3 regions of the Paenibacillus sp. FSL F4-0087 genome follow, and region 2 is predicted to be linked to each of the others. Evidence: predicted binding sites of a transcription regulator. Region 2 holds the regulator's gene; each other region holds the start of a gene.
What was found. The regulator NrdR, encoded in region 2, represses ribonucleotide reductase genes. The targets are predictions, from matches to a motif close to AACACNATATATNGTGTT.
Positions count from the first base shown of each region.

Region 1 (5,392 bases), 4.9 Mb from region 2:
ACATGCAGAATGGTTGAGATGCCTTGGTCCACATGTGGCTGAATCTCCGCAATCAAATCAATCACCTTGAATTGATCCATTTGATACGCTGATTTGTAATAGAAGACATTATCTTTTTGCAAATAGGGCATTGGATAATATGTCGTTGAATTGGCATAGGTCCGTGTCTCAATCTGTTCTACGATGGGCATTACACTAGATGTTGCGTTTTGGATATAAGAGATGCTGGCTGTTGGAGCAATAGCCATGCGATAGGCATGATAGAGGCCATTTTTCATCACTTTAGACTTAAGCTGGTTCCAATCCTCGGGAGACGGAACAGCAATGCCGTTAAACAATTCTTGTACTTTTGATGTGGTGGGACGGTAATCCATAGTCACATAACGATCAAAATATACGCCAGTCGCATAATCCGATTGCTCAAATCCATAGAACCGTTGACCCGTTTGCTCTGCAAACTCCATACTTTTCTCCAGAGAATGATAATTCATGGTCATAAAGAAGGTACGTACAAAATCCTTGGCCTCTGAGCTTTCATAAGCAATCCTGTTTTTGGCTAAGTAACCGTGCAGGTTCATGGCACCCAAGCCAACGGAATGCATTTCGGAATTGGCTTTTGCCACACCGGGAGCATTAGCAACATGCGTCATGTCGCTGACGGAGGTCAGTGCGATCATGCCCTCATGAACGGATTCCTTGATCTTGCCACTCTCCATAACATTAACAATATTGAGGGAGGCCAGGTTGCAGCTGATATCTTTGCGGATAATATCCGGTTGACCATAGTCTGTAATTTCAGAAGTTTCCTGGAGTTGGAAAATCTCTGTGCAGAGGTTGGACATTTTGACTTGTCCTACGTTTTTCAAGGCATGCGCTTGATTGGCATTGGTTTTATTAATGATGTAGGGATAGCCGGATTCAAGTTGAGTCATCGCTATTTTAGTTAGCATATCCCGTGCGCTCATCGATTTTTTCTTCTTCACCCGGTCGTCAGCCAGCAAAGTATCATACATTACGTCCAGATCCATATCATCCAAATGTGTTCCATACGCCTTATAGACACTATAAGGTGCAAAGAGGTACAGGGGCTCATTATCTTGAGCCAGCTTATAGAAACGATTAGGAACAATAAGTCCGATAGAGAGAGTTTTCAGCCGAATTTTCTCATCCGCATTAATCTTTTTGCTATCCAGCAGTTCCATAACGTCCCAACCAAAAATATTATAGTATGCTGCACCAGAACCTTTACGTTGCCCCATCTGATCGGCGTAGGAGAAGCCGTCTTCCATCAGCTTGAGAACAGGCGTGATGCCTTTAGCAGCACCTTCAACCCCTTTAATGACTTCACCACGAGCACGCAACTTCGACAGATTGACAGCAACGCCACCACCGATTTTGGATAACTGCATACAAGTGTTCAGTACATAGTTTATGGAGTTCAGTGAATCATCCATTTCAAGCAGGAAGCAAGAAACGAGTTCTCCGCGCCGACTTTTTCCTGCATTTAGAAAAGTAGGGGTTGCGGGTTGAAGGCGCTGCTCCATCATAGAACGAGACAGCAAACAAGCCGTATCAAAGTGTCCTCGACCCAGATGAAGAGCTACAGCTGCTACCCGATCCGAATATTGCTCCAGGTATGTTTTGCGGTCAAATGTTCTCAATGCATAATCAGTATAGAATTTAGACGCTGCCATATAGGAAGGAAAGGTATACTGATAGCCACGCGTAATTTCAAATACGTTTCTAACTTGGTCAGCTGTATAGGAAGCATAGAAATCTTCGTAATAATCATGATCAATCATGAATTTGACTTGATCATTAATGTTGGCGAACGCCATACTTTTATTTTTGATTTCTTTCATAAATTCCTCTACAGCCTCTTTATCCTTATGTAACTGGAAGAAGCCATCAGAGTCACGCTTTAGCAGCATGTTATTCAATTCAATATGTCGCAATGCGGCTCACCTCCTGTTCAAAATACTCCACGTCTTTCTTAGAACCCGATAATTCAAATTTACTGATAACCGGGACGTTATAAGATGCAGAGATCAAATCTGCACTTTTGGCAAAACGCTCACCCCAGTTACGGTTACCGCTGGCAGCCACGCCAATCAGGTATTTAGAGTTTTTTTGCAAAAAAGAAGACACCTTATCAGGTATCTGTCCAAAACCTGTTGTATATGTCACAAGTACGTACGGTTCATCAATCGTCATTTGATTCTGAATCTGAACAGCCGGCAGTTGAAGCTTGGAAATAAACCTCTTAACATTCCCGGTTATTGAATCATACACAATTAGCACTATCATATCCTCCTTGACAAATGAAAGGTGATCAAAAAAACACTATATATAGATCTATTTCTTAATTTTATATCAATATATAGCTTTGTCAAATGCTTATCGGTATCCATTTTGTGAAAAACCTGATGAATGGGCTCTATTACTAGGTTTAAAAAATTTGTGGCTTAGTAGATATCCATATTCGAATACACGATATTTGGTGCATGAGAGAATTATGATTGACATTGAGAATTGTTATCATTTAGAATTTTGAAGAAGATTCGAAAAGAGGGATGCGCTACGATGACACAATTACAACAAAAACACCCGCAGGGTGAAGGACAGACAGCAGCAGATCTCGCATGGTATGGATTAAAGAACGTATTCAAGGATTCGGTCGGCAAGGCCTATCGCTTGGTATACGAAGAAACACCAGATCATGTCATTCTTGTTGCTGCAAATCGTCACGGCAAAATCGTCATTGATGGCATACCGCATCCTTTCGTACCTAATAGTGCCCATTTTGTATTACCAGGCCAACGGGTCGAGACCGTTTACTTAACGGATGGAGTGCAGATCGTGTACCGGATTCATATCGGCATCATTCCATATGGTGGACAGAAGGTGTCCTCTGAGTGTTTGTTAACGGAGCTTGGTGGGCCAATCACGGTTCCAGATGCACAGGTGCAGCAACTTTGCGAAAAAATCGTCAATTACTGGCATACGGGTGATTCAACAGATCGTTTCGCAAGCCAAGCGGGTCTCCAGGACCTGCTGCATCTGCTGTTCAAGAAGCAGAACCAACACGAGAACGCACTCGAGAGAGCACGGGAATACATGCTGCATCACTATCAGGATACAATCACAGTCGAGAACCTGGCCGATGAAGCGGGCATGAGCCGCTATTATTTCATGAGATCATTCAAAGAAAAGTTCGGTCAGAGTTCGATGGACTATCTGGCAGAAATTCGCACCAACGAGGCCAAACGTCTGATGGAAGCAGGACAACCACTGAAGGACATTGCACTATTGGCGGGTTTCAAGGACCAACACTATTTCAGCAGCCAGTTTAAGAAGCAGGTCGGATTGCCTCCTCGTACATATATGGCAAACAGGAAATGCAAAACAGCCGCGTACAGCTGGCCCAATATCGGACATTTGCTGACCCTGCAAATCATCCCCTTCGCAGCACCCATTGATCAGTTTTGGACAGATGATTACCGCCGGAAATATCGTTATGATGTCAAGGTAGCACTCAGCCATGACTATGATTTCAACCTCAAAGCATTGATGCGGGCCAGGCCAGACCGGATTGTTGCCTTGGACGAAATGATCCCCGAAGAGGAGAAGGAGAAGCTGCGGCATATCGCACCAGTGCTGTTTCTAAGTTGGCACGGTGAGGATTGGCGGCAACATCTGCGGCGAACAGCCCGTTTTTTGGATCGGGAGAATGAAAGTGAAAGATGGCTTCTTCGATATGAGGAAAAGGTGGAAACCGTTCTTCATCATATGCCTGATTCGTTTCAACAAGGTAAGCTAATCGCACTAAGTGTGTCACCCCGGGGCATTCAGATCTGGGGCAGAAGAGCAGGCACCGTATTTTATGACGATTTGAAAATCGCCGCGGCTTCAGGTGTGGATCAGATCGAATTTACCAGATATGTGGAAGCCGAACAGCTTGCCGCATTCGATGCGGACGTCATCATCGTTAGTGTTATGAAGGACCATCATTCCCAGATGGTGTGGGAGAGGCTTCAACATGCGGAAAGCTGGAAGCAGCTGCATGCCGTACGAAACCGGCACGTCTATCTGACACAGGGAGGCCACTGGTTAAGCGAACCGATCCTGGAACATACAGCTAATCGGCATGAACTTCTGCTTCAGGAAGTAAACTTGCTATTTAGTGCCCGGTAATGGGCGAAACTAGACATCTTCTTCTATTTTCTTCGCTGAGGAACATCTGTATAATCATCATGTGATAATCATTCTCAATAAAGAAATGCGGAGGGGAACTCATGTCTCACACAGAAAATAATGATCTCTTTAGACGAGGTCGTTCAAAAAAGGCTACACCTGGAAGGAAACGCGGATTTGCAGGATTAATGCTACTGCTGTTGGTTCTTTCACTTATGGTTGTAGCCTGCGGAAATAAAACAAATACAGCAGGGGAGCAAGCCACAACAGAAACGACCAAGACAAACGCAGGCGCAGCGACGCAAACTGCTGAAGAACCTCAGACTCAGGTCATCGAACATGCGATGGGCAAAACGGAAGTTCCGCTGCATCCAAAACGTGTTGCCGTATTTGGTCTTGAGGATCTTACGTTGTCCCTGGGCGTACCGATGGTCTATGCTTACGACTTTGATGGCTATTACTTGGATGACCAACTCAAAGCATTGAACATCCCGCTCGCTGGAAATGCGGATTTCAATCCGAATCTGGAGGCTATCCTGGCAACCCAGCCCGATCTTATCGTGGTTCAGCGAAACGCCATTGACGAGAAAGCTTATGAGGAACTGAGCAAGATTGCGCCAACCATTGCCTATTCACCGGATGATTGGGAGAAAACCATTGTGGAAATAGGCAAGGCAACGGGTCTGGAAGATAAAGCACAAGAGGTGCTTCAGGCGAACACTGACAAACTGAAACAGGCCAAGGAAGATATCATTTCGGCAGTGGGCCCGGACAAAACAGTTGTCTTCATGCGTCCATCGGACAAGGATCTGCAGGTGTTCTTCCCGAGCTTCGCTCCACTCATTTACACTGAATTGGGATTAAATCCAGATGAAAGCGTTGCAGCATTCCAAAAGGATACTAAGGACGATTGGGGAGTCACGACATCTCTGGAGAAGCTGCCCTCCATTGGAGCTGATTATGTGTTTGCCATCTACGGAGGATCGATTAGCACGGAAGAAGAATTCAATGAGAACAGTGCCGTTGCAACGGAAGTCGAGAAACTTCATGTTTGGAAAACGATGCCTGCTGTGAAGGCTAATCATGTGTTCAAAGTGTCTGCCAGACATTGGATGATGTCCGGCCCAATTGCAGATGGCAAGGTTGCCGACGATGTGGTAGCAGCCGTCACTGGCAAGAAATAAGTCTAAACATAATC
Region 1 is NZ_JBBODJ010000001.1:5,506,085-5,511,476, forward strand. Features, by position in the region: gene nrdE (class 1b ribonucleoside-diphosphate reductase subunit alpha) at 1-1,955, opposite strand, end outside; gene nrdI (class Ib ribonucleoside-diphosphate reductase assembly flavoprotein NrdI) at 1,942-2,301, opposite strand; gene MHB84_RS25380 (helix-turn-helix domain-containing protein) at 2,584-4,194, shown strand; gene MHB84_RS25385 (ABC transporter substrate-binding protein) at 4,296-5,378, shown strand.
Region 1: a site for NrdR is predicted at 2,340-2,357, ahead of nrdI (class Ib ribonucleoside-diphosphate reductase assembly flavoprotein NrdI). Genes of this name have one in related genera too.

Region 2 (5,392 bases):
TTCGAAGTGCCTGCGGATGAGCTGGAACTGATGAAAGAGCTGGTTCCTTCTGTGATGGAAAAAGCATTGGAGCTGTCAGTACCGCTAAAAGCAGAAGTCAGCTACGGAGAGAACTGGTACGAGGCTAAATAATAGATCCTAAGCGGGTTTTCCGTTATTTTACAAAATATTTTTCAACTGTTTTCGACACAAGAAGGGGTCCCGCTGAGCGCCATCTTCCGTTATAATATAGGGGAGGTGAGAACATCATGCCGGAATTACCGGAAGTCGAAACAGTCAGAAGAACATTGAATCAACTTATTGTTGGCAAGACCATTGACTCCGTTACCGTTAGCTTGCCGCGGATTATTCAGCGGCCGGACGACATAGATGCATTTGCAATGGAACTTAAGGGACATACCGTGATCGGTGTAGAGCGCAGAGGCAAATTTTTGCGTATTTTGTTGGACGGGCTGGTGCTTGTCTCCCATCTGCGGATGGAAGGCAGGTACGGGGTGTACCAACAGCATGAGGAAGTGGAGAAGCATACCCATGTTATCTTTCACTTTACCGATGGTACAGAATTACGTTACAAGGATGTCCGTCAATTCGGTACAATGCATCTCTTCAATGCAGGGGAGGAACTGGTATCCAAACCTTTGTTAAAACTGGGGCTGGAGCCGCTTGATCCTGCGTTTACTGTAGCTGCATTCCGTGATGCTGTTGGCAAACGAACGACCAAAATCAAAGCCGTCTTGTTAAATCAGGCATATGTGGTCGGCATCGGGAATATTTATGTGGACGAGGCATTGTTCCGCGCAGGCATTCATCCCGAGACCATTGCCAAGACATTGACCGAAGCCCAGTTAACCGTGCTGCATGAAGCGATCGTGGTTACGCTGCAGGATGCGGTGGATGCAGGAGGTTCCTCCATTAAGTCCTATGTCAATGGACAGGGCGAGATGGGAATGTTCCAGCATCAGTTGAAAATATATGGACGAAAGTCTGAACCCTGTGCAACGTGTGGCACATTAATCGAGAAGAGTGTAGTAGGCGGTAGGGGAACGCATTACTGTCCAAACTGTCAACCGCTGCTCTAAATCGTTGATGGGTTTGGTAGCATGAACGAAATCGTCAAATTGTAGCACCCTTGGATTCCTCCCTCCATATACTGATATGGCAGAAATAAGCGGGCGTATACCCATACTGGCAGCCGCCAGTTGGAACGAGTTCCGCACAGGGGAGGAATCCGGGGTGCTGCATCATTTTATTTCATTACTGGCGCTTGCTTTGGCGCTTAGTTTAGATGGTTTTGGAGTCGGGATTACATATGGGCTGCGGAGAACTAAAATTCCGCTGTTATCCATTGTCGTCATTTCCATCTGTTCGGGTCTGGTTATTGCATTATCGATGCAAGTAGGTGTGCTGCTGTCTCATGTCGTATCTCCGGACGTGGCTTCAATTGTTGGAGCGGTTATTCTGATCGGTATTGGCGCATGGTCGTTGCTGCAACTCATTCGAAAACGGGGCAAGGAACAGCTGGAAACGGACAATGGAGTGGGTGAGGGAACAGGAGCAGGAACAATCCGCAGTAGTACGCAAGCCTCACCAGAAGCTCAGCCGAAGGGCAGAAATCAGGTGCTCGCGCTTGAACTTGAGCCATCTGCTTCTGGAGGATCTCTGGAACGAATGGTCTTTACACTTGAGCTGCGGAAGCTGGGTGTAGTTATACAAATTCTGCGGAGTCCCTCGAAGGCAGATATGGATAACTCGGGCAGTATATCCGTCCAAGAAGCGATGTGGCTTGGTATAGCCCTTTCTCTGGATGCTTTCGGTGCAGGATTAGGGGCAGCGTTATTGGGATTCCCAACTTTGTGGACAGCATTAGTTATTGCGTTGTTCAGCGGGGCATTTCTGTCTCTGGGCATGAAAGTTGGATTACGCTTTGCTGCTTTGCGGTGGATGCGAAGATTATCTGTATTACCTGCGCTTTTATTAATGTTTATGGGAATAATGAAGTTGTTGTGAGGTGAAATAATGAAAATTGGCTTAACCGGCGGGATCGCGACAGGCAAAAGCAGCGTGTCCGCCTTTCTCGCCAGTAAGGGAGCGTTGCTCATTGATGCAGATGTGATTGCCCGGGAAGTAATGCTGCCCGGGCATCCCGTTTTGGCTGCGGCTGTACAGCGGTTCGGACAAGCCATATTGAATGAGGACGGAACATTGGATCGGAAAAAGCTTGGCAGTATTGTGTTTCAGAATCCAGAGGAGCGTAAGGCACTTGAGGCGATTACACATCCAGCGATCCGCAAGGAGATGCGCGAGCGCGCTGCTCTGTATGAGCTTGAACATCCGGACAAGCTGGTCGTATCGGATATTCCATTGTTGTACGAGTCAGGGCTGGAGGATGGCTTCGAAGAAGTGATGGTTGTTTACGTTCCGAGATCAGTGCAGCGGGAACGACTGATGAGCCGGGATGGAATGACGGCGGAACAGGCAGACGCCCGTATAGACGTGCAAATGGATATTGAAGATAAGAAGCAGCGTGCTGACGTGGTTATTGATAACAGCGGCTTGTGGTCAGAGACGGAGCAGCAACTCATTTCATTTTTGCATCGTAAGGGCCTAATATGAGATTGCTGCGTAAGAAACGGGTATTGTTGTTGATGTTTGTGTCTTTTGTATTGGTGCTGTTCCTGAATACCAATTGGATGTCATGGTTCTATCCGATTCATTATAAGGAAGAGATTCGTGCCCAGTCACAGAGTTATGAGGTTGATCCGTTTCTCATCGCTTCCATCATCAAGGTGGAGACCAATTTTAAGACAAGCAAGGAATCCAAGAGAGGTGCCATCGGGTTAATGCAGCTAATGCCTGACACTGCTAACTGGATTATGGAGCAGGCCAAAATTCCGGGCACCTCACTGGAAGAATTGAAGCACGAGCCTGAAAGGAATATTCAGCTGGGTACCTGGTATCTACGCAACCTGTCAGATCAATTTGACGGGAATGAAGCCGCTATGATTGCTGCTTACAATGCAGGTCCAGGTAAAGTGAACTCATGGCTAAGGGATGGCGTATGGGATGGTTCATTCGAGACGGTCAAAGATATTCCGTTTGGTGAAACCCGGCACTATGTACAACGCGTCATTTATTATTATAATCAGTATGTAAAGATCTATAATACGTTCTAAGTTAATACAATCTGGATTCATGGTCTAAAATAAGTAGAAGCACCGAGCAGGCCGGTTGTTCACCGGCCGCTCCATGCTCCTCTGTGTACCGTATTACGATGCAGATATTATTGGTATTGACCTGCCAATTGCTGTTCTGCAATTGTTACCAGACGCTTCGTGATGTATCCACCGATCGAACCGTTCTCGTAAGAAGTCATGTTACCTTGGTATCCGTCTTGTGGGATGCTGATTCCGAGTTCTTGAGCAACTTCATATTTCAGTTGTTCGAGAGCTGCGGAAGCTTTAGTTACCACCAGGTTGTTGGAGTTACCATTGCTTTGTGCCATTGCTGTTCACCTCCTCGCGGTTGGTAAAAGTATTATGTGTCGGCAATACGATTTTCATAACTAAATGCATGTAGGCAATTTCTGGTAAAAAGTAAAACATGGGAAGTGATCTGATTTGAAATGTCCTTATTGCGCCTATCTGGGCACAAAGGTGCTTGATTCAAGGCCGGCCAATGAATCGAAATCGATTCGTCGTCGTCGTGAGTGTGAGCAATGTAGCCGTCGATTTACAACTTTTGAAATGGTGGAAGAAACACCGCTGATCGTCATCAAGAAGGACGGCAGTCGTGAGGAATTTAGCCGGGACAAGATTCTTCGTGGCCTGATCCGGGCTTGTGAGAAACGTCCGGTCTCTGTGGAGACACTTGAAATGATGGTATCTGAGGTAGAGAAGTCTCTGCGAAATACAGCCGATGCTGAAGTAGAGAGCCGTCAGATTGGCGAACTACTGATGGAACAGCTATTTCCAGTGGATGAAGTAGCCTATGTGCGCTTCGCTTCGGTGTACCGTCAATTCAAAGACATCAATATGTTTATGAAAGAACTTAAATCCCTATTGTCCAAAGATGACAACGTGGATTAGTGAAACGGGTAAAAGGGGAAGAGCATTCTGGGGTTACCATCTGTGTGTTCCAGTAAAAAGGTTGTTCTTCTCCAATCACTTTAGCTTCAAGAAAAAGTTGTTGACAGCAAAAGCTGTATTTTATATGATATAGGAGTCGCCTGCGGAGCATTGCAGATTTGGACAACTTGTTATATTCATAATTTGGGGCCTTAGCTCAGCTGGGAGAGCGCATCGCTGGCAGCGATGAGGTCAGGGGTTCGATCCCCCTAGGCTCCATACAAGAACATCATATGGACTCTTAGCTCAGTTGGTAGAGCAGTTGACTCTTAATCAATTGGTCCAGGGTTCGAGTCCCTGAGAGTCCATCAAAAAGAACGGCAGAGATGCCGTTCTTTTTTTATTAGGAGACAACTTGATTGCTTTTATACAGTTACAGAGTCTTTAAGTGGCAAAATGCTTAACTATATGACGAAATTGTCGTGCTGCGCCACGGGAAGAAAAACAAATTCCTGACCCGACTTGAATAGAAAAACAAAAACCAGGGTGCTGTAAATTAGCAGCCTGGTTTTTTGGGGAGATTTGAATTACGCGTAAGTCTCGACTAGGCTGCATTTTACTTCTTCGCGGCGTTTGCGCAAGTAGGAAATACGGAAGAAGGTAGCAGCAGTTACAGCAGCCAGAATGACGCTCGTTGCGCCGATCCAACTGATGTAGCTCAGTGATGCCTGCTCGACGACAACACCGCCAAGACCAGCACCAGCGGCCATGCCAAGATGCAACACGGAGGTATTCATACTAAGCATAATGCCCGATGCCTCTGGAGCAAGTGATAATAAATAAAACTGCTGGGTAGGGCTCGAAGACCAAACGGTGAAAGACCAAAACATCAGAAGTGGGAATACGATCAACGGCGATTGTCCATCTAGTGAGAGCAGAACTAGAGCCATGGTATTAAACAGCATTCCGATGACTAATGTGCGGGGAGCTCCCCATCTATCGGTGCTGTAACCGCCGAATTTAGAACCAAACAAGCTAGCGATACCGAAAGAGAAGAGTGCGATGCTTACGCTTTGCTCGCTTAATTTGGTTATGGTCAGCAAGTAGGGCGAAATATAGGTGTAAACAACAGAGTATCCACCAATCCACATGAAGGCGACAACCAACGCGATCGCAATTTCAGGTTTCTTCAACAGTGCAAACTGTTTGCGAATCGGAACAGGCGCCTCGCCATTGGATTGGGGAATAGCAATAAGGATTAAGAACATGGCAAACAAACCTAGTAGACCGATAACGCCGAAAATGAGCTTCCAATCATAAACCGAAGC
Region 2 is NZ_JBBODJ010000001.1:644,877-650,268, reverse strand. Features, by position in the region: gene polA (DNA polymerase I) at 1-132, shown strand, start outside; gene mutM (DNA-formamidopyrimidine glycosylase) at 249-1,079, shown strand; gene MHB84_RS03015 (manganese efflux pump) at 1,234-2,007, shown strand; gene coaE (dephospho-CoA kinase) at 2,017-2,613, shown strand; gene MHB84_RS03005 (lytic transglycosylase domain-containing protein) at 2,610-3,173, shown strand; gene MHB84_RS03000 (alpha/beta-type small acid-soluble spore protein) at 3,281-3,502, opposite strand; gene nrdR (transcriptional regulator NrdR) at 3,618-4,085, shown strand; tRNA gene MHB84_RS02990 (tRNA-Ala) at 4,271-4,343, shown strand; tRNA gene MHB84_RS02985 (tRNA-Lys) at 4,360-4,432, shown strand; gene MHB84_RS02980 (MFS transporter) at 4,652-5,392, opposite strand, start outside.

Region 3 (5,392 bases), 2.6 Mb from region 2:
ATGGATGTCCGCTATTTATCACAAGTGAAGGGGTGGTGAAATCGATTACATTTTATTGAATATTAAACCCTTTATCTCTCCACTATCCCCAATTATTGTTTCAAACGGTTATAACTTGTAATCGTTTTCAATTGGAATTATAATGAATTTGAATTAATTGTCAATCACTTATTTGGAGTTGTGAAGAATATGGATGTCAAAATCATTGATGTAGCTGCCATTGCAGGTGTGTCCCCGGCAACCGTATCGCGGGTCATTAATCAGCACAGCAAAGTAAGCACCAAGACCAAAGATAAGGTGATGCGCGCCATAGAGCAACTGGGGTATCACCCCAACGCAGCAGCCAAGAATCTTCGTTCACAGAGAACCATGACGATTGGCGTCATCGTTCCGGATATTAACAACTCCTATTATGCCGAAATTATTAAAGGCATTGAGAACATCGCCTACGCTCGCCATTACAAGGTCATTATATGTGATGCCCATAACCTGAAAGAGCGAGAAGTCGATTATCTTAATTTGCTACTCGATCGGACCATTGACGGTGTCATCATTATCACGCCCATGCTGGCGGATGAGGAATTATTCCAGCTTGCAGATAAGGGATATCGTATTGGCATCGTTGGTAAATACATCGAACATGATCAGATCCCGTGTATATATACGGACAACGTGAAATTTTCCCAGGAAGTTGTTCAGCATCTCGTTGAGGCGGGACATCGGAATATCGTTTTCCTAAACGGTTATCCTGAAGCGATCGACAGCTATGAACGGCTAGAAGGCTACTTGAAGGCCCTGCGCAATCATCAGATTCCGTTCCGTCCCGAACTGATCGAGAATGGGAACTTCAATGAGGAAGGTGGGTACGAGGCTATCAAAAGATTGTTTAACAAAGGCCTGTCCTTCTCCGCTGTATATGCAGCAAATGATGAGATGGCGCTAGGTGTATACAAAGCATGTACGGAATACGGAATACGCATTCCCGAGCAATTGGCTATCGTAGGTGTAGATAACAATCGAATCAGCAAATACATCCATCCTACGCTAAGTTCGGTGAACCAGCCCAAGTATACGATGGGGGCCATTCTTATGGAGAAGATGATTGATACGATGAATACGAATGAATTTCAGGATAAACGTGTATTTAAAGTCGACTCGGAGCTGCTTGTCCGAGCTTCATCTTCCTTCAAAATAACAACATAAAAGCGCACCTGTGACAGGTGCGCCTAGTTTAATATATTTTCTCATGTTCTTAATGCACAATGATGCTTAACGCATTCAACAAATCAGCCTGCTTCACCGGCTTGGTCAGGACCGCATCAAAGACTTCCGCTTCATGCGGATCGATATGCATACCATACGGAATCAGAACAATGACCGGTGAATCTGTAACCAGGCGCTTCAGCTTGTGTACAAAATCCACAGCACCGCCCTCCAGAAGTCCCATATCCACAACGGCCACGTCTGGCTTAAAGCCATCCTGTATCCAGTCGTACGCTTCTGTCGTAACCGAGGTCATATGCACATCCATCTCCCATCTGCGCATCAGGGACGAGGCCCCTTGCAGAATGTCAGGGTCCTTGGCAAGCAGCACCTTTTTGCCCTTCAGTCGATGCTGTATATTGGCAAGCTGAGGCAGTTCCCAATGTCTGCGGAGCGGTAGGCAGATCTCGAATTCTGTCTCCTTGTCTCCCATGCCATGCACCTGAATACGACCATTCATAAGGATGGCGAGGTTTTGGCTGACCGCCAGTCCGAGATTGGTTCCAACCAGCTTCTGTGTACTTATATTTCCGTCCAAATTGTTAATTGCTCTAAGCTTATTGTCCGAAGACAACATGCGTCCGGTGTATTTCACTTGGAGTTGAAGGATACCCTCATCCTCTGCATCTCCACCATCTACGGTTGCCGTAATCAATACCGAGCCTGTCCGTGTTGAATCTATAGCATACTGAATGACATGGGCCAATAGTTGCCCGATCTTGATTTCATCCCCAACAAAAACCTGGGACACATTCAAATCAAGGTTCAATCCCAGCTCAATGTTCTTGCTCAGCGCCAGTCCCGCATAGAGATAAACGGTATTCTCAATCGTCGCTACCAGATCAAATGGATCATCATGTACGACCGTTTTGCCTGCGTCATTGACGTTATTAAAACTCATCATGTTATTCAACAGGGAAAGCAGAATGTTACCGCTGGTTTCAATCATATTCACATATTCTGTCTGCTCGTCCGACATATCCGGTGTACGCATCAGGTCGGTTAATCCCAGAATGCCGTTCAGGGGATTACGAATCTCGTGGCTCATCAGCGACAGCATCTGCGTCTTGGTCATCGCCTCAGACTCCGCACGTTCCTTCTCTGCCTGCAATTGCTCTTGTAATTGCTCCGAATCATTCAGCTTCTGTTCCTGAACTTGAAGCGTATCTTCCAGATCCACCACATACCCGAGAAAAACGGCCATGGCTTGCAGTGTTTTCATATCCGTTTCACTGATCACATAATCAGGATTATCCATCAGACAGATCGTACCGAACGTTTCCCCGGACCTCCGCATGATGGGAATCCCCACAAAGAAACGATTGCCCAGTCCGCTTGTTACGTCCATTGATTTCGTAAGAGGATGTTCACATGTATCCGTGATGATCAGACTGCTGCCCTTATCTCTTAATACCAGGCTGCAATATGAAGCTTCAAATGGAAGTTCACTACCTTTGGCGATCAACTCTTCCTCACGGTTAAAAGCCTCGATAATAACATTGGTCACGCCATTATTCGTGGCAACGAAGATGGTATTCACCTTTAAGATTCCGCTTAATACGTCAACAATATGGGACGCGGCTTCCTGTATATTTTCATAGAAGCCCCTTGTAATGCTTACCGTTCCCATGACTCACCCCTCTTGTCTTAGCTGCATTTCAAATCCGTATTCCACAGTATGATTCAATCGATTAACGAGGGTTCAAATATTCCGAAACAGCTGTCACAAACTATTCATATATGAAGTTTTCTATCCTTTTTTTTCAAGCATCGTCAACTGAACTTGCACAGTAAATAGAAATTATACGCTTACCCTCCAGCTTTGAAAACCTTTATCATTCAGGGCTATAAATCATGACCGTCAATCAGCCTCTCCCATGTGATCATTATCACACCTAAATAACAATATATAGTTTATAAATGGATAAAGAAACTCTACATGTAGTGTTCAATGAATGGACATTATCCCATACATTTCAATTTTATTATTTAGGAGGAACTGATATGAACATGCTTGAGTATGCCTCTCCACCGGCATCCGATCTGCTATCTGACCTGGGAAGACGAATTATTGGTGCTGAAGATGCCGATACGCTGAGGGAGAATGCCAATCTGAACGGAGACTCATTCAGCGGCAAGATGAGCAGGCTCGGTTCGGAGACCGCGAAGTGGCATGCTCTGCGACATGTGCTGCCTAAGGAGCTCGCTCTAGCTGTGGAGAACGGCGATCTGTATGTACACGATCTGGATCAGTATGCTCTTGGAACGACTAATTGTATCTTTATTCCGTTTGACCGGCTGCTGGCCTCCGGATTCAATACCGGCAACGGTTCGGTTCGTACACCACAGACAATCATGTCTGCCATGGCATTGGTAGCCATTATTTTTCAATCCCAACAGAACAGCCAGTACGGCGGGGTATCCGCCAATAAAATCGATTGGGATCTCGCACCTTATGTGAAGCGTTCGTTCCGTAAGCATTACCGGAAGGGACAACGGCTGTTTGGGGAAATCACCTCAATTGAGGATGAGCAACTGCATCTGGATAGCGATGAAGCAAAGGAGAATTGTCCTCGAGCCTTTGCCTTTGCCTGTGAAGAAACGGAACTGGAGACCGAACAGGCCGCCGAATCCCTGATCCATAATCTGAACACCATGAGCAGTCGTGCTGGGGGACAGATTCCGTTCACTTCGCTGAACTACGGACTGTGCACTTCAGCCGAAGGTCGACTCGTGTCTCGGTCTTTGCTGGAAGCGACCATTCGGGGACTGGGTAACGGAGAAACTCCCGTGTTCCCACAACATATTTTCCAGTGCAAGCATGGAATTAACCAATCTGAAGGAGAGCCGAATTATGATTTGTTCCGGCTTGCTGTGACCTGCTCCTCACGGCGCATGTATCCGAACTTTGTCAATGTGGATGCTTCCTTCAACCTGCCCTATTATCAACCGGAAGATCCCGATACGATCATTGCGACGATGGGATGCCGGACACGCACACTGGCTGATCGCTTCGGACGCAATCGTCAGAGCGGCAAAGGGAACCTGTCTTTTAATACCATCAATCTGGTCAAGCTCGGCATTCGATACGGGATCTGCCAGGGAGCAAGAGCCATTGCTGACCGGGCTGGCTTCTATACTGCGCTGGAATCGGTCATGCACAATGCTACGGACGGTCTGCTACACAGGTATCGAATTCAGATGAACCAACCTGCCAAAGCATCGGACTTCATGATGCGGGAAGGAGTATGGGAAGGCGGTGAACAATTGGCTCCGAATGAACCGGTGGCCGATCTGTTGAAACATGGTACGTTATCCCTTGGTTTTATCGGACTTGCCGAATGTATGACCGCTCTATATGGCCGTCACCATGGACAAGACATCCATGTACATCGAGAAGCCTTGAATATCATTCGTACGATGAGAGAATTCTGTGACCGGATGAGTGAGCAGCATAACCTGAATATCACCTTGTTCGCTACGCCCGCTGAGGGCCTATCCGGCAAATTCACCAAGATCGATCGGGAGCGATACGGCAACATCGCAGGGGTCAACGACAGGGAATACTACACCAATTCATTTCACATTCCGGTCTATCATTCGCTTCCTGCCTATCGCAAGATTGAACTGGAAGCTCCCTTCCACTCCCTATGTAATGCCGGAGCGATCTCATATGTCGAACTCGACGGGAATGTAAGGGCCAATACCGCCGCTTTCCAACGAATCGTTCAATACGCGCTGGCCCAGGATATCGGGTATTTCTCCATTAATCACCCGATTGACCGTTGTCCGTCCTGTGGCTATGAGGGCGTTATTGGAGATGTATGTCCCGGATGTGAGGCTCATGAAAACCATGTGCATTTCCAGCGACTGCGCCGGGTTACGGGTTATCTGACCGGTGACTATAAAGTGCGCTTCAATGGCGCGAAGCAGGCCGAAGTGAGAGACCGGGTGAATCATCGGTGAATCTGTATGGTTACATCCCGGAATCAGTGAATGAGGGGCCAGGCCTGCGTGCCGTGTTGTTCATTAGCGGATGCCGCCACGCTTGTCCGGGCTGTTTCAGCCCCGGCTCATGGAGCTTCCGTGCAGGCGAACCATTTACGGAGAAGCGTCAGCAGCAGATTTT
Region 3 is NZ_JBBODJ010000001.1:3,277,040-3,282,431, reverse strand. Features, by position in the region: gene MHB84_RS15220 (LacI family DNA-binding transcriptional regulator) at 190-1,203, shown strand; gene MHB84_RS15215 (hybrid sensor histidine kinase/response regulator) at 1,253-2,893, opposite strand; gene MHB84_RS15210 (anaerobic ribonucleoside triphosphate reductase) at 3,268-5,229, shown strand; gene nrdG (anaerobic ribonucleoside-triphosphate reductase activating protein) at 5,226-5,392, shown strand, end outside.
Region 3: a site for NrdR is predicted at 3,195-3,212, ahead of MHB84_RS15210 (anaerobic ribonucleoside triphosphate reductase). Genes of this name have one in related genera too.